3 regions of the Streptomyces citrinus genome follow, and region 3 is predicted to be linked to each of the others. Evidence: riboswitches for the same ligand, from Rfam matches in the RefSeq annotation. Region 3 holds a riboswitch; each other region holds the start of a gene.

The links. A riboswitch is a leader RNA that binds a small molecule or an ion and turns the genes downstream of it on or off. The one in region 3 is predicted to bind cyclic di-AMP.
Positions count from the first base shown of each region.
Region 1: it holds a riboswitch for cyclic di-AMP, as region 3 does, so the genes downstream of both, V2W30_RS29940 (M23 family metallopeptidase) here and V2W30_RS34280 (LysM peptidoglycan-binding domain-containing M23 family metallopeptidase) in region 3, are expected to answer to the same signal.
Region 2: it holds a riboswitch for cyclic di-AMP, as region 3 does, so the genes downstream of both, V2W30_RS05245 (C40 family peptidase) here and V2W30_RS34280 (LysM peptidoglycan-binding domain-containing M23 family metallopeptidase) in region 3, are expected to answer to the same signal.

Region 1 is NZ_CP146022.1:6,431,184-6,436,704, reverse strand. Features, by position in the region: gene V2W30_RS29955 (GNAT family N-acetyltransferase) at 1-509, opposite strand, end outside; gene V2W30_RS29950 (HPr family phosphocarrier protein) at 699-980, shown strand; gene V2W30_RS29945 (GntR family transcriptional regulator) at 1,174-1,860, opposite strand; gene V2W30_RS29940 (M23 family metallopeptidase) at 2,082-2,870, opposite strand; cyclic di-AMP (ydaO/yuaA leader) riboswitch at 2,883-3,046, opposite strand; gene V2W30_RS29935 (pitrilysin family protein) at 3,297-4,664, opposite strand; gene V2W30_RS29930 (pitrilysin family protein) at 4,682-5,521, opposite strand, start outside.
Region 2 is NZ_CP146022.1:1,098,668-1,104,188, forward strand. Features, by position in the region: gene V2W30_RS05235 (ATP-dependent Clp protease proteolytic subunit) at 91-726, shown strand; gene V2W30_RS05240 (hypothetical protein) at 734-1,042, shown strand; cyclic di-AMP (ydaO/yuaA leader) riboswitch at 1,446-1,580, shown strand; gene V2W30_RS05245 (C40 family peptidase) at 1,584-2,057, shown strand; gene V2W30_RS05250 (DUF6328 family protein) at 2,208-2,723, shown strand; gene V2W30_RS05255 (LysE family translocator) at 2,662-3,309, opposite strand; gene V2W30_RS05260 (LysR family transcriptional regulator) at 3,445-4,365, shown strand; gene V2W30_RS05265 (ATP-binding protein) at 4,373-4,831, opposite strand; gene V2W30_RS05270 (helix-turn-helix transcriptional regulator) at 5,093-5,521, shown strand, end outside.
Region 3 is NZ_CP146022.1:7,448,619-7,454,139, forward strand. Features, by position in the region: gene V2W30_RS34260 (aspartate aminotransferase family protein) at 1-170, shown strand, start outside; gene V2W30_RS34265 (XRE family transcriptional regulator) at 252-878, shown strand; gene V2W30_RS34270 (DUF6126 family protein) at 880-1,026, shown strand; gene V2W30_RS34275 (tyrosine-protein phosphatase) at 1,041-1,838, opposite strand; cyclic di-AMP (ydaO/yuaA leader) riboswitch at 2,221-2,391, shown strand; gene V2W30_RS34280 (LysM peptidoglycan-binding domain-containing M23 family metallopeptidase) at 2,395-3,141, shown strand; gene V2W30_RS34285 (SGNH/GDSL hydrolase family protein) at 3,262-4,080, shown strand; gene V2W30_RS34290 (SIMPL domain-containing protein) at 4,215-4,967, shown strand; gene V2W30_RS34295 (TetR/AcrR family transcriptional regulator) at 5,165-5,521, opposite strand, start outside.

The DNA of each region.
Region 1 (5,521 bases), 1.0 Mb from region 3:
TTCTGCGTGTATCCGGCGTCCGTGAACACCTTGATCATCTTGGTGTTGGCGGGCAGCACCTCGGCGGCGAACCGGCGGATGCCGCGCTCGCGGGCGACGGCCGCGATGTGCTCCAGAAGGGCGGACGCCACGCCACGCCCCTGATGGGCGTCCTGCACGAGGAAGGCGACCTCGGCCTCGTCGGCCGGCGCGGAGGCGGGCCTGCCCTGCGCGTTGATCCGGTCGTAGCGCACCGTCGCAATGAACTCGCCGCCCACCGTGGCCGCCAGTCCGACGCGGTCCACGTAGTCGTGATGGGTGAACCGGTGGACATCCTTGTCGGACAGACGCGGGTAGGGCGCGAAGAAGCGGTAGTACTTCGACTCGTCCGAGACCTGCTCGTAGAAGCTGGTCAGGTGCTCGGCGTCCTCGGTGGTGATCGGCCTGATCCGCGCGGTGCCGCCGTCGCGCAGCACGACGTCGGCCTCCCAGTGGGCGGGGTAGGCGTGCCGGTCCGACGGGGTCTCCATGCCGCAAGGGTAGGGCGGCCCACCGACAAGCGGGGGCTCGTCGTACGGGTCGCGTCGTGCGCGTGGGGCAGGCAGGCTATGGAGGGCCGAACGGCCGTGCGCGCAGGGGACCTGGGTCCGCGTCGAGCACGTTCGCCGGTGTGTGAGAATGGTCTAGACAACCGTGAGACACCTGAAGGGCAGCATCACATGGCTGAGCGCCGCGTCAACGTCGGCTGGGCCGAGGGCCTCCACGCCCGCCCCGCCTCCATCTTCGTCCGCGCGGCCACCGCGTCCGGCGTCCCCGTGACGATCGCCAAGGCCGACGGCAACCCGGTCAACGCCGCCTCCATGCTCGCGGTGCTCGGCCTGGGCGCTCAGGGCGGCGAGGAGATCATCCTCGCCTCCGACGCCGAGGGTGCGGATGCCGCCCTCGACCGTCTGGCGAAGCTGGTCGCCGAGGGACTCGAGGAGCTTCCCGAGACCGTCTGAGTCATCGATCTCAGCAATAACAGCGGAGCCGCGCGATTCCCCCCGGGGTCGCGCGGCTCCGCTGTTTTACTTTCCCCCCCGGCCGCACCTGAATTCACGTACGGGAAAGCGCGCACCGGAAATCAATGGGCAGCATCAATTACTCCGCGACCCATTCGGCGAATAGCGCACTTCTTTGTATACGGCCCCCCTGTTAATGGCGGAGCCCCGCCGTGTTTACAGGAGGTTGCGAAGTCCTCACACGATCGCCCGCGCGGGGAACGCGCAGCCGATGGGCCGCCGTGGCCCGCTCGGTGTGCAGGGCGGTCAGGGTCCGCGCGCGCGTGGCGTCACCGCGCGCCACCGCGTCGACGATGGCGCCGTGCTCCGCCCAGGACTCGGCGGGCTGGGCCGGCGTCTCCACGGCGTACATCCAGGCGATCTTGTGGCGGAGCTGGGTGAGCAGGGCGATCAGACCCGGGCTGCCCGAGGCCTGGGCGAGCGTCTCGTGGAACCAGCCGCCGAGGGAGCGCAGATCCTCGCTCTGACCTCGCCTGGAGCGCTCCTGGCCCAGCCTGACCAGGCCGCGCAGGACCTTGAGGTGGGCCTCGGTGCGGCGCTGCGCCGCGCGGGCCGCACCCAGCGGTTCGAGCAGCATGCGGATCTCCAGGAGATCGGCCGCCTCCTGCTCGGTGGGCTCCGCGACGCACGCGCCCGCGTGCCTGCGCGTGACGACGAACCCCTCCGCCTCCAGGGTGCGCAGCGCCTCACGGACCGGCACACGCGAGACTCCGTAGCGGCGCGCGAGCAGTTCCTCGGTGAGCCTGCCGCCGCGCTCGTAGACACCCGCGACGATGTCGTCGCGGATCGCCGTGCATACCGAGTGCGCGGGAATGCGCATGACCCGACCTCCGCCTTAATCCCCGCGAAACGCGGTCGATTGACGCCCCTGCAAGCGCGATTGACACTCGATCAGCGCGCTTGTCCAATGACTCTATTCCACCGTCCCTGAATTTCCGACGGCAGCCCTGAATCCATGGATATTTTTTGGACAGGAGTGGTCTGCACGCGCGAAAGCCCCGGCTCGATGAGCCGGGGCTTTCGTGAGGTCCGTCGAACGGGTCAGACGCTGACGCCGTGCGAGCGCAGGTACGCGACCGGGTCGATGTCCGAGCCGTACTCGGCGGTCGTACGGGCCTCGAAGTGAAGGTGCGGGCCCGTGACGTTGCCCGTGGCACCGGAGAGGCCTATCTGGGTGCCGGGGGTGACCGACTGGCCCACGGAGACACCGATGGACGACAGGTGACCGTACTGGGTGTACGTACCGTCGTTCATCTTGATCACGATGTTGTTGCCGTACGCACCACCCCAGCCGGCCTCGACGACGGTGCCGGAGCCGACGGCGTGGACCGCGGTGCCGCTCGCGGCGTGGAAGTCGATACCGGTGTGGCTGCCGGAGGACCACAGGCCGCTGCTCGCCTTGTAGGCGGTGGAGACGTACGAGTTGGAGATGGGCGCCACGTAGGTGTTGAGGCGCTTGCGCTCGGCCTCACGGGCGGCGCGCTCCTTGGCCTCGCGCTCCTTCTTGGCCTTCGCCTCGGCGGCGCGCTTCTCGGCCTCGGCCTTCCTCTTCGCCTCTTCGGCCGCCTTCTTCTCGGCGGCGGCTTCGGCGGCGGCCTTCTTCTGGGCGGAGGCCTGGGCGTCGATCTGGTCGGCCAGGGAGTCGCCGATGGCGATGGCCTGGGTCAGACCGTTCTGCTCGGCGGCCGCGGTGTCGGCGGCGAGAGCCGGGGCGGCGAGGCCTCCGATGACACCCGTCGTGGTGAGCGCCGCGACGCCCGCGACGTGCGCGGTGGTACGCGTGAGGCGACTCGGACGACGGTGCTTCCCGGTGGCACGGGTGAACGCCATGAAGGGGCTGTTCCTTTCCTTCCCTCTCGCCTACCGGGTTAGCTGACGGGTTCGGAGCAGGAAGGTCTCCTACGGGCCCCCTCCCCTCGCGGGAAGAGCGCCCGATTCACCCCAGGGACTGCGGTGGGTCCCCGGCTCCCCTGGCTCGCGCCTGGGGGACTCGGCGATGACTGCCCGGTGTCGCGGGCGCGACGTGTGTCTGGCGGGCAGCCGGACCGACGCTAAGCGGGACATCTTTCAATCAACAAACGGATCCCGGCTTTTGTAGTGCATGCCACAGAGCAGACAGGCAACCTCCACCTCAATTCGGACATATGCGATCCAAGTCTGTTCAAGAGATGGACAACTGTGGACGTGAGCGACACCACGAAGCCCCGCAGGCCTATGGGGCCTGCGGGGCTTCGTGGTGTCGTACGGGGCGTCCGGTCAGCCGGCGACGACGCTCACCTCGCCGATCCCGAGCGCCTTGACGGGCTCCTCGATCTGCGCGGCGTCTCCCACCAGGATCGTCACCAGACGGTCGGCCGGGAAGGCGCTCACGACCGCCGCGGTGGCCTCCACGGTGCCCGTGGCGGCCAGTTGGCGGTACAGCGTGGCCTGGTAGTCGTCCGGCAGGTGCTGCTCGACCTGGTCGGCGAGCGTGCCGGCGACGGCCGCGGCGGTCTCGAACTTGAGCGGGGCCACCCCCACCAGGTTCTGCACCGCGGTGTCCCGCTCGGCGTCCGTGAGGCCCTCCGCGGCCAGCGTGCGCAGGACCTTCCAGAGGTCGTCGAGCGCCGGCCCGGTGTTCGGCGTGTCCACGGAACCACTGATGGCGAGCATCGCGGCGCCCGTCCCGTCCGGCGCCGAACGCAGCACCTGGGCGAAGGAACGCACCCCGTAGGTGTAGCCCTTCTCCTCGCGCAGGACACGGTCCAGACGCGACGTGAGGGTGCCGCCGAGGCAGTACGTACCGAGGATCTGCGCGGCCCACACACGGTCGTGCCGGTCGGGTCCGATGCGGCCGATGAGCAGCTGCGTCTGCACGGCGCCCGGGCGGTCCACGATGACGACCCGTCCGGTGTCGTCGGCGGTGACCGGCGCGACGGGACGGGACTCGGTGGTGTCGCCGGTCCAGGCGCCGAGCGTGTCCCCCAGGAGGGCGTCGACGTCGACGCCCGTCAGGTCGCCCACCACCACGGCCGTGGCCGTGGCGGGGCGTACGTGCTTCTCGTAGAAGGCGCGTACGGCGGCCGCGTCGATGGCGGCGACGGTCTCCTCGGTGCCCTGACGCGGGCGCGACATCCGCGCGGTGGCCGGGAAGAGCTGCCGGGAGAGCTCCTTGGCTGCGCGGCGGGCCGGATTGGCGCTCTCGTGCGGGATCTCGTCCAGGCGGTTGCGCACCAGGCGCTCGATCTCGCTGTCGGCGAAGGCGGGCGCGCGCAGGGCGTCGGCGAGCAGCGCGAGCGCCTTCGGGAGCCGGGAGACGGGCACCTCGAGGGAGACGCGGACGCCGGGGTGGTCGGCGTGCGCGTCCATCGTGGCGCCGCAGCGCTCCAGTTCGGCCGCGAACTCCTCGGCGGAGTGCTTGTCGGTGCCCTCGTTGAAGGCACGCGCCATGATCGTGGCGACGCCGTCGAGCCCGGCGGGCTCGGCGTCCAGAGGCGCCTCCAGGTTGACCTCGACGGCGACGACCTGCTGGCCGGGGCGGTGACAGCGCAGCACGGTCAGGCCGTTGCCGAGCTGACCGCGCTCCGGGGCCGGGAAGGCCCACGGCTTGGCGGCGCCGGCCTGCGGCTGGGGGTGGAAGTCCATGGTCGCGAGCTGCTCGGTCACCGGCCCGCCTCCTCGTCGCTGTCGTCTTCGGTCTCGGCGGGTGCCGTGGGCTCGTACACGAGGACCGCGCGGTTGTCGGGGCGCAGGCGGGCCTTGGCGATCTCCTGGACCTCCTCGGCGGTCACGTCCAGGACGCGCTGTACGGCGGTGAGGGCGAGCTGCGGGTCGCCGAACAGGACGGCGTAGCGGCACAGTTCGTCGGCGCGGCCCGCGACGGTGCCGAGCCGGTCGAGCCACTCGCGCTCCAACTGGGCCTGGGCGCGCTCCATCTCCTCGGCGGTGGGGCCTTCCTCGGCGAACCGGGCGAGCTCCTCGTCGACGGCTGCCTCGATCACCGGCACCTCGACGTCACCGGAGGTCTTCACGTCGAGCCAGCCCAGGGACGGCGCCCCGGACAGGCGCAGCAGACCGAACCCGGCGGCCACGGCGGTGCGGTCGCGGCGGACGAGGCGGTTGTAGAGCCGCGAGGACTCGCCGCCGCCCAGCACGGTCAGGGCGAGGTCCGCGGCGTCACCCGCGCGCGTGCCGTCCTCGGGGAGCCGGTAGGCCGCCATCAGGGCGCGCGCGGGCACGTCCTCCTCGACGACCTCGCGCAGTTCCTCACCGATGACGTCGGGCAGGGAGCCGTCGCGCGGCGCGGCCTTGCCGTCGTGGCCGGGGATGGAACCGAAGTACTTCTCGACCCAGGCGAGCGTCTCCTCGGGGTCGATGTCGCCCACTACGGAGAGCACCGCGTTGTTGGGCGCGTAGTAGGTGCGGAAGAAGTTCCGCGCGTCTTCGAGGGTGGCCGCGTCCAGGTCGGCCATGGAGCCGATGGGCGTGTGGTGGTACGGGTG
Region 2 (5,521 bases), 6.3 Mb from region 3:
ATCGTACGTCATGTACGTCCTGTACATTTTTTACAGCAACGACGTCCCGGTGGCCGGGGCGCCGTCGTGAGCACAGGAGGCGCGAGCACCATGAACAATCCGTCCAGCCGCTATGTCCTGCCCGAGTTCACGGAGCACACGGCTACGGGGCAGCGCACGCTCGACCCCTACGCGAAGCTGCTCGAAGAACGCATCGTCTTTCTCGGGACCCCGATCGACGACACGTCCGCCAACGACGTGATGGCGCAGTTCATGCACCTCGAATACACCGCGCCCGACCAGCCGATCTCGCTGTACATCAACTCCCCCGGCGGCTCGTTCAGCGCGATGACGGCGATCTACGACACGATGCGGTACGTCGGGTGCGAGGTGGAGACGACATGTCTGGGGCAGGCCGCGTCCGTCGCCGCGGTGCTCCTCGCGGCCGGGGCGCCCGGGAAGCGGATGATGCTCCCGGGGTCGCGCGTGGTCCTCGACCAGCCCGCCCTGCCCGAGCCGGCCCAGGGCCAGCCCACCGATCTGGAGATCACCGCCCGTGAGATGGAGCGGGTGCGCGACCAACTGGAGGGTCTGCTCGCACTGCACTCGGGCCGGACGAAGGCGCGGATCGGCGCGGACATCGAGCGCGACACCGTGCTGACTGCCGCGCAGAGCCTGGAGTACGGCCTCGTGGACCACGTCCTGACGAGCCGCAAGGCCTCCCTCGGCACTCAGGACCCGAGGTGACGTGCCGATGTACCCACCCGAACAGCCGCCGCTGCCCGCGCTGACCCGCGCCGAGTGCGAACTGGTGGACGCCTATCTGGCGGTGGTCAATCTGCTCGCGCGGATCAATCCGGCGCGCGGGGACGACACCTACCGCGGGCTGCGTGCGGCGCAGGCGCTCGTCAGTCGGGCGACAGCGCTGCGGGACGCCCTGACGCTGATGCACCAGCGCGGAGAGAGCGAGGTGCACGCGGCAACCCTGACACGGGCTCTACGCGTCTTGGACGGCGAGAGGCGAACACAGCGGGTCACTTTGCCGCCAGAAACTGTCAGTTGAGGTCGCCGACCGCGCTTCGACCGCCCGACCCGTCTGCACCAGGGCCGAAACGGCCCAGATGGCGTACCCCCGATTGGCGTAGACGTTCATCCGTCACGAAGCCGTCCAGAGTTGCGTCAGGACTGTAGGCGGACAACGGAATTCACCGTTCCGCCCCTGGTGCGAGCGTGGTCGGGCCTCGCACCCAGGGACCGAAAGCCGCACTGTCCACCTGAACGGGTCAAGCGTGACGAGCCTCACTTACCGCCGGTTCAGCTCGGAATCCGCGGCAGGAGTGCGTGAAGATCCCTTCCGACGACAAGCCCCCGCCACCACGGCGGGGCGGTCCGCGCGGACGCCGAGTCCTGCCGCCTCGCGGATGTCAGGTCGACAGAAGTGCATCGGCAGGAGTGGAGGACCCAGGCACGACGGGTCGCCGGCTCACCTCGACCGAGGTGTGACCGAGCGGCCCTTGGGGTGAAGCCGCGGTACGCGGCCGGGCATCTTCGCCAGCCCGAACCCGACAGGTCATCCTTCGCAGGCGGCTGACGAAGGGTTGCGCATGACTGCGCTCGATCGTGTTCCGTCGCTGCTGACGAGGGCCGGTACCGCCTCGGCTCTCACCCTCGCCGTGGCCGGCGCGGGACTCATGGTCCCCGGCGCCGCCTCCGAGGCGTCGGCGGCGGTGGCCTCGACCAAAGCTCTGCAGGTCGCGGCATCCAAGAAGGGATCGCCCTACAAGTGGGGCGCGACGGGCCCGCACCGGTTCGACTGCTCGGGTCTGACGCTCTACTCGTTCAAGCGGGCGGGCAAGAAGCTGCCCCGCACCGCCGCGCAGCAGTACAACAAGACGCGTCATATCCGCGCGTCCTCCCGCACCCGCGGTGACCTGGTCTTCTTCCACTCGGGCCGGAGCGTGTACCACGTCGGGATCTACGCCGGGAAGGGACGGATCTGGCACTCCCCGAAGACCGGTGACGTGGTGAGACTGCAAAAGATCTGGACGAAGAGCGTCTGGTACGGCCGGGTGCGCTGACGCGCGACCCGTCACGCCACCGTGCCGACGCGCCGTCGGTGGGGCGGGCCGGGCGCCAGGCCCGCCCCACCGACGGCCATAAAAGATCCCTTGCGGTCGCTTTCGATTGAAATTCGATTGAAATCCGCACTATGGGTTACTCATGGCGACATGAGCGAGCGCAACGAGACCCCGTTGGAGCGCGCCGACCGCAATTTCGGTGAGCTGCTCCAGGAACTCCGGGTCGTACAGACCGGGGTGCAGTTTCTGTTCGCCTTCTTGTTGACGCTCGCGTTCACGCCCCGCTTCCCGTCCCTGGACTCCGTACAGCGCGCCACCTACGTGACGACGCTGCTGCTCGCGGTCGTGGCGGCGGCCCTCCTGACGGCGCCCGCGGCCGTGCACCGGGTGCTCTTCCAGCTCGGGGCCAAGCCGCAGATCGTGCGGGTGTCGGCGCGGCTCGCGGCCTACGGCATGTGCGTGCTCGTCCTCGCCCTGTCCGGGTCGGTGCTGCTGGTCGTCGACGTGACGCTCGACCGCGGCGCGGGCATCGCGGCGGGCGTCGGCACCCTCGTGGTCTGCGCGGCGCTGTGGGGACTGCTGCCCTGGGTGCTGCGCCGCGCGCTCACGCGAACAGGGACTCCAGCAGAAGGACCCCCGCCAGCAGGACCAGAGCGCTCCCCGTGACGGCCTCCACGGCGCGGGCGGTGCGCGGCCTGCGCAGCCACCGGCCGAGCCGGTCCACGAGCAGCGCGACGGCCGGGAACCAGAGCAGGGCGAGCACCACGACGATCGCCGACAGGACGGCCGTGCGCGGCAGCGCCGGACTTCCCTGCGGCACGAACTGCGGCAGCACGCTCAGGAACGTGATCGGCGCCTTCGGATTGAGCGTGTTGGTCAGGAAACCCTGGCGCAGCGCACCGCCCGTGTGCGCGCGCCCTTCCGTGCCGAGCTCCGTGCCGATGTCCGCGCCGGGGCGTTCCGCGAGCGGCCGGGCAGCGGACTGGAGGGTGCGGACGCCGAGGTGGAGCACATAGGCGCCGCCGGCGATCTGGAGGGCCCGGAAGAGGGCGGGCACGGCGGTCAGGACCGCGGCGACGCCCGCGACCGCGAGTGCCGTGTGGACGAGCAGGCCGCCGGCGACACCGAGGGCGCAGGCCACGCCGGCGCGGCGTGAGACCAGCGAGTTGCGTACGACGACGGTGAAGTCGGCGCCGGGCAGAGCGACCATTCCCGCGGCGACGCCCGTGAAGGCGACCAGTTGAGCGTCCATGGCGGTCAGCCTGCCCGAGCCGGGCCTTCAGCAGGTATGTGCAATATTCTGGGTCTGCCTAAAGCGTTGCTTTACCCCCCTCGCCCGCTCCGGTCGCTCCGCCCTCGCGTCCGCGCCGCCCCTCTGGAGACCCGCATGTACGACCCGACGCGGCTCGCCGCCCTGGTGGCGGTGGCCGAGGCCGGATCGATCACCCGGGCCGCACAGCGCCTCGGCTACACGGTCCCGGCGCTCTCCCAACAGCTCGCGAAACTGGAGCGGGAGGCCGGGACCGCGCTTCTCGTACGCCACCACCGGGGTGCCCGGCTGACGGGTGCGGGTGAGGTCCTGGTGACGACGGCCCGCCGCGTGCTCGACGAGATGGAGCGTGCCCGGCACGAACTCGCCCAACTGGCGGGGCTCTCGGGCGGGCGGCTGCGCCTCGGCACCTTCACGACGGCGGGGATGCATCTGCTCCCGCCGGCCCTCACCGCGTTCCGTCGCGCGCATCCGGACGTGGAGCTCACGGTCGCCGGGTACGAGCCGCCGCTGGGCATCGCGGCGGTGGCCGCCGGGGAGGTGGACGTGGCGCTCACTCACGCGTACGAGCCCGCCGCCGCGGTGGCGGTGCCCGCTTCGGTGGCCCAGGAGCCCGTACTCGTCGAGGAGTTGGTGCTCGTGACGGCGCCGGGGCACGCGCTGACGGCAGGGACCGCGGGGGCGGCGCGGCTGCCGCTCGGGGAGCTCGCCGGGCAGCCACTGATCAGCATGGCGCCGACGCATCCGCCGCGCCAAGGGGTCGAGTCGGCGCTCGCGCGGGTCGGGGCGACGCCGTCGGTCCTCGTCTCGACGCCGAGCTATGTGCTCGTGTGCGCGCTGGTGAGTGCGGGACTCGGGGTGGCGGTGGTGCCGGAGATGGTGGCGCGGATGTCGGCGACACCGGTGGGTGTACGACGCCTCGAACCGGGCGATCTGCGGCGGACGATCTCGATGGTGCACCGGGCCGACGAGACGAACCCGGCCGTGGACGGGTTCCGGGCCCTCCTGCGTGGGGCCTTCGGCCGGACGGGCGCCTGATGGAGCGTCAACACGCTTGCGTGGGGCGTCCGTTCGAGCCATTGGACGCGTGGATCCAGGGCAGCGCGATCCAGACGGTCTTGCCGCCCTCGGGCGTCGGGGAGACCGAGAGTCTTCCGCCGAACTCCGCGGTGAGGCAGCGGATGATGACCATGCCCCGCCCGTTGTCCTGCTGGACGGCGGCCGGCAGCCGCTTGGGGTAGCGGGGGTGACTGTCGGTGACGCCGATGCGCAGCCGCTCGTCGCGTTCGAGCTCGACGTCGACGGTGAACGTGGGTGACTGCCCCAGGGTGTGCTGCACCGCGTTCGTCGCGAGCTCGGAGACGATCAGACGGACGGTGTCGGCCTCGTCGCTGTCTCCTGGCATCCCCCATTCCGCCAGTACGTTGCTCACGTACCGGCGGGCGGCGGACACCGAGGCGGGATCGCTCGGCAGCGTGACGGATGCTTCCTGGTGGTCTGCCATGGCGACGTCGTCCCTTTCCCGCCGGGGCCGCATGTCCGCCTGCGGCGGATCGCTCTCGCTCGGCCCGCGACTACTGCTTCGCGCCAGAGTGCCACTTAGATGTCCCTCAAGGGTGGCGATCCCTCAAGATATGCATATATCTGTCGCCCGAAGCGGTGAACTCTGCGACGACAGACCGTATTTGGGCGAGCGCACGCCGGTTCCTCTACCGTCTGCTCAAGAGCCGCCCCAGCCCAAGGCCGGAGGAGCCGAGGAGTCACTATGAAGTACGGTCCCGCGGTACGCCGCCGCAAACTCGGCGCGGAACTGCGCGCGTTGCGCGTCGCGGCCGGGCTCACGAGCGGTGAGGCCGCCCGCCTGGTCGGCTGGCACCAGTCGAAGGTGAGCCGCATCGAGACGGGACGCAGCGGTGTGAAGCCCTCGGACGTGCTGCTGCTGCTCGACGCCTTCGGCGCGAACGACCCCCGGCTGCGGGAGCTGGTCGTCGCTCTGGCCGGCGCCGAGGACGCGGGCGGACGCCACTGGTGGCACGCCTACCGGGGGCTGCTGCCGCCCACCTACAGCGACTTCATCAGTCTGGAGTCGCAGGCCTGCCGCATCCGGACGCTGGAGACGAGCGTCGTGCCGGGACTGCTCCAGACTCCCGAATACGCGCGCGCGGTGACGCGTTCGGTGCTCGCGGGCATGCCG
Region 3 (5,521 bases):
GCGACCACCTCGAAGTGATCAAGCTGATCCCGCCGCTGGTCGTGGACGAGGCCGACGTGGACCGGTTCGTCGACGCGTTCACCGCCGTCATGGACGACGCGCACAGCGGCGGCGGCCTGATGTGGGACTTCGGCAAGACCCTCGTCAAGCAGGCGGTGGCCAACCGCTGAGCCCCTGCCGGGCGCCTTTCCGGGTTTGCCTCTGAGGCAAAGAATTTGCCGCCGGGGCAGGGCTCTGGCTCAATCGACAGCATGAGTCCTGCCCTCCCGGAGGAGGTTCCGGAGCCCCCGGAGCTGCCCGCCGTAGCGCCCCAGCTGCGCGCCCTGCGGCGCCGCGCCTCCTTCACGCTGGAGACCGCGGCCCGCTCGGCCGGCCTGTCACCGGCCCATCTCTCACGCCTGGAGACCGGACAGCGCCAGCCGTCGCTGCCGATGCTGCTCGCCCTCGCCCGTACCTACGGTACGACGGTCTCCGAACTGCTCGGCGAGACCCCCGCCGACCGCGACGCCGTCGTACGGGCCGGCGCCATGGAACCCACCGAGGCCGGCGGCTGGGTGTACCGGCAGGCAGGCGCCGCCGGGCGCGGCATGCAGGCGCTGCGGGTCCACATCCCGTACGGCAGCCAGGGCGACATCGTCCGGGTCCACCCCGGCGAGGAATGGCTCTACGTCCTCGAAGGGCGACTGCGGCTGCGGCTCGGGGACACTTCCCACCGGCTGGGTCCCGGTGACAGCGCCCACTTCGACTCCCTCACCCCGCACCGGCTCGCCGCGGCGGACCAGGGCGGGGCCGAGCTCCTCTTCGTCCACACCCTGTTGCAGAGCCCGACCGCCGCGCTGTGCCTCGGCCCCGCGGCCGGTCCGATCCGGGAGGTCTGACATGAGCGACACCGAGCGGCCCGCGGGCCGCGACATCGAGGACAAGCTGCCGCGCGGCATCTGGGTGCGGGTGCTCGTGTACGTCTTCGCCGGGCACGCCCTGGCCGCCTTCATCTACCTGCTGTTCACGCTGGGCGGCGGCCAGTAGGCGCGCGGCGGACCTCAGTCCAGCAGGCGCTCCCGCAGCCGCTCGCGGTCGGCGGCGCTGAGCTTCAGGCCCTCTTCGAGGTAGCGGTCCGTGCTGCCCCAGGTCTCCTCGACCGTCTCGAAGGCCGCGTGCAGGTACTCGGCGCGGGCGTCGAAGAGGGGGCTGAGCAGCTCCATGACCTCGGGGGAGTACGTGTCCGCCGAGGTGCCGCTGCGGCGCACCTTGTAGCGGCGGTGCTTCGCGTTCGACTCCAGGTAGTCCGCCTCGATGGCGTCGCGCTCCACGCCGACCGCGAGCAGCGTCACCGCGATCGACAGGCCCGCGCGGTCCTTGCCCGCGGCGCAGTGCATCAGCGCCGGGACGCTGTCCTCGGCCATCGCGTGCAGGACTCGGCTGTGCTCGCCGGTGCGCTGCGTGATGATCGAGCGGTACGACGTGATCATGCGGTTCGCGGCGCGGCCCTCGTCGAGCAGGGTGCGCAGCTGTTCTATGTCGCCGTCGCGGACCATCTGCCAGAACTCGGCGCCGTCGGCGGGGTCGGACAGCGGCAGGTTCACATTGCGCACACCGGGCAGCTCGACGTCGGCGCCCTCGAGGCGCTGGTCCGCCGCGTTGCGGAAGTCGAAGACCGTGTGCAGGCCGAGCCCCGCGAGGAACGCCGCGTCCTCGGCGGTGGCGTGGGCGAGATGTCCGCTGCGGTAGAGCACGCCCTGGCGCACGCGCCGGCCGTCCACGGTCGGGAGGCCGCCGACGTCCCGGAAGTTGCGTACTCCGGTCAGCTCGGGCTCGGTGGACGGGGCGTGCTGCGTCACGGGGGCTCCTCCCGGTCGGTGCACCGACGTTGCTCGCCGGTGGATCGCGCTCCTGACGATACGACATGGTTCCCCAGGCAACCGTCTGTCCGTTTTGAGGGCTTTACGTGGTAACTGTCCCCCGTAGGGCGGGTGTTGTGGGGGTGCGCGTGAGCAGGCTCATAGCCGTGACGTTCCGTGGTGGATTCCCGAGGGGGGCCGCAGAGAAATTGCTACGGGTAAGGCGTTGGCAAAGTGAAAAGGTCGCGGAGGGTGACACAGGAATCTCTCAGGCGATCAAGAAAGGGCCCGCGGAAGTGAATTCGGCGCTTGTCGCCGCCTTTCTCCCTGCCTTACGGTCACCACTCAATCCGGTCGGAACGCCTAGTCCTGCCGCCGCCCCGGATTCCGAACGACGACCCGTGACGGCAGGAGCGGGGGACCCACAGGCAGTACGCCGCCCAGGGAATTCCCCATGCGGCTCGGGGTGAAGTCGCGTCCGTGACCCGGGTGCGGCCGGACATCTCCCGTCCGAACCCGACAGCTCACCTCGCAGGCGACGGAGAGGAAAATCGGCATGCCCGCACAGGGAAAGCACCGCCGCCCGAAGTCCCACCGCGTCACCCGCGCCGCCGCTGTCGCCTCCGCCGGAGGTGCCGCGCTCGCCCTGCCGCTGATCGGCGCCACCGGCGCGCACGCCGCCACGGCCGAGGCGAAGACGTACACGGTCAAGGCCGGGGACACGCTCTCGAAGATCGCCGCGGCGCAGGACGTCGACGGCGGCTGGCAGCAGCTCTACCAGGCCAACAAGGCCGCCATCGGCTCCGACGCCGCGCTCATCAAGCCCGGCACGAAGCTCACCCTCGACGGCGCGGCCAAGGCCGCCACCACCGCGACGCAGGCGAGCGCCACCACCACGGCCGCCTACGTGAAGCCCGTCGACGCCTCCACCGGCACGCCGTACCACCAGACCGGCTCCATGTGGTCCAGCGGCTACCACACCGGCACCGACTTCACGGTCGCCACGGGCACCTCCATCAAGGCGATCGCCGCCGGTACCGTCGTCTCGGCGGGCTGGGACGGCAGCTACGGCAACGAGGTCGTCATCAAGCACGCCGACGGCCGCTACTCGCAGTACGCCCACATGTCCTCGGTCGGCGTCTCGGCCGGGCAGGCCGTCACCGCGGGCCGGCAGATCGGACTCTCCGGGGCGACCGGCAACGTCACCGGTCCGCACCTGCACTTCGAGATCCGTACGTCCCCGAACTACGGCTCCGACCTCGACCCGCTCGCCTACCTCCGCGAGCACGGTGTGAACGTCTGACGCGCGCGATCCACTCGGCCCACCGGGATATTCCCGGTGGGCCGAGTGGGCTATCTCACCACCCGTCAACCCCTGGCTACGGTCGCGTAGGTCACATCCCAGGGTGAAAGATGTGTGGTCGTGGCAAACGAATCGAGATCACTCAGCGGCGGCACGATTCGGTCCTACGCGGCGGTGGGGGACAGCTTCACCGAAGGCGTCGGGGACCCCGGGCCCGACGGGAGCTTCGTCGGGTGGGCGGATCGGCTCGCCGTCCTCCTGGACGACCGCGTCCCCGAGGACACCTTCCAGTACGCGAACCTCGCCGTGCGCGGCAAACTCATCGACCAGATCGTCGAGGACCAGCTCCCGCGGGCCGTCGAGCTCGCCCCGGACCTGGTGACCCTCGTCGCCGGCGGCAACGACATCATCCGTCCCGGCACCGACCCGGATGACGTGGCCGAACGCTTCGAGAAGGCCGTCGTCCGGCTCTCCGAGGCCGCGGGGACCGTCATGGTCGCCACCGGCTTCGACACCCGCGACGTGGCCGTGCTCAAGCATCTGCGCGGCAAGATCGCCACGTACAACATGCACGTCAGGGCCATCGCCGACCGGCACGGCTGCGCGATGCTCGACCTGTGGTCCCTGAAGTCCCTGCATGACCGCAGGGCCTGGGACGAGGACCGGCTCCACCTCTCGGCCGAGGGGCACACCCGGGTCGCCCTGCGCGCCGCGCAGGCGCTCGGCGTCGAGGTCCCGGCCGACCCGGAGCAGCCCTGGCCGCTGCTGCCGCCCCGCGGCACGTTCGAGGTGCGGCGCGACGACATCCACTGGGCCAGGGAGTTCCTCGTGCCGTGGATCGGGCGACGTTTGCGCGGCGAGTCCTCCGGTGACCGGGTGCAGGCCAAGGGGTTCATCGACCCGCACGCGATCAAGGCGCACCTGGAGTCGGCGTCCTGACCGCCACCCACGGACGGCCCCGCTGAGCCGGTGAGGTGACCGGGCGGAGTGGCGTGGCCGGGCGGGCCGGCGCGGGTGCTGGGATGTCGGCTGCCCGCCGTCCGGCCGGGCCCGACCGGGAAGGACCCCGTCCCATGCCTGTAAGCACCCGCCACTGCGCCGCGCTCGCCGCCGCCCTGCTCGCCGTCGGGCTGCCCGCGGTCCCCGCGGTCGCGGCCCAGCAGGCCCCGGCCGCCGTTACCGCGCCGGCCCCCAAGCCCACCACTCTGACCGTCACCGGCGAGGGCCGGGCCACTGCCGCACCCGACATGGCGACCGTCACGGCGGGCGTCGAGGTCTCCGGCACCACCACGCAGGAGGTGCTGGCCGCTCAGAGCCGCGCCGCGAACGCGCTGCTCGGCGCCGTGCGCGAGGCCGGTGTCGCCGACCGGGACGTACGTACCGAGAGCCTCACGCTGACCGCCGTGTACGCGAACGGGCCCGAGCCCGACGCGACCCCGAAACTGACCGGGTACCAGGCCTCCCAGACGTTCTCCGTGAAGGTCCGCGACCTGGCGCGCACCGGCGCCGTCATCCAGGCGATGGCGGACGCGGCGGGCGACGCGGTCCGGGTCGACGCGGTCGCCTTCGACGTCGCCGACCCCGGCGCCCTGCGCGCCGAGGCCCGCGCGGCCGCCCACGCCGACGCCCACGCGAAGGCCGTGCAGTACGCCGCGCTGACCGGGCGCAAGCTCGGTCGGCTGGTGTCGCTCGAAGAGAGCGCGAGCGGTCGGCCGCGCCCGGTCGCGGTCTCGGCGGTCGCCTTCGACGAGGCGGAGAAGGTTCCGGTGGCGCCGGGCGAGATCGAGGACGAGGTGAGCCTCACGGCGGTGTACGAGCTGCGGTGAGGCATGGGGTGAGCCTCACGGGGGCTGTGAGCCGCGGTGAGTGATGGGGCGGGCATCGCGGCGGTGTACGGGCTGCGGTGAGTGACGAGGCGAGTGTCGCGGCGCTGTGCGAGTGGCCGTGAGTCTTGGGGTAACGCGGGAGGTGTGCCTGAGCGTGCGCGGGGAGGCGCGTCCGAGCGTGTGGTGGAGGTGGCGGGCTACCGGCCCGCCGCCGTCAACTCCGCCCGTTCCAGGCCCAGTTCACGCGCCAGCGCCTCGTCCGCCCACTCCTGCGTGCGGGCCCGCGACACCGCGCCGTCGTACGCCGTCATCTGCACGGCGAGTCCGTCGAGCAGGGCTGTCAGGCGCAGCGCCGTCGCCGACGGGTCGGGGCAGCTGAACTCGCCCGCGGCGACGCCTTCCGCGATGACGTCCGCGAGCGCCGCCTTCCACCGCTTGTCGAGGTCGCGGGCGACCTCGCGCAGCGCGGGCTCGCGCAGGGACGCGGCCCAGCCCTCGATCCACAGCCGCCAGCCCTTGGCCTGCCCGGTCGGCGCGTACCAGCGCACCGCCGC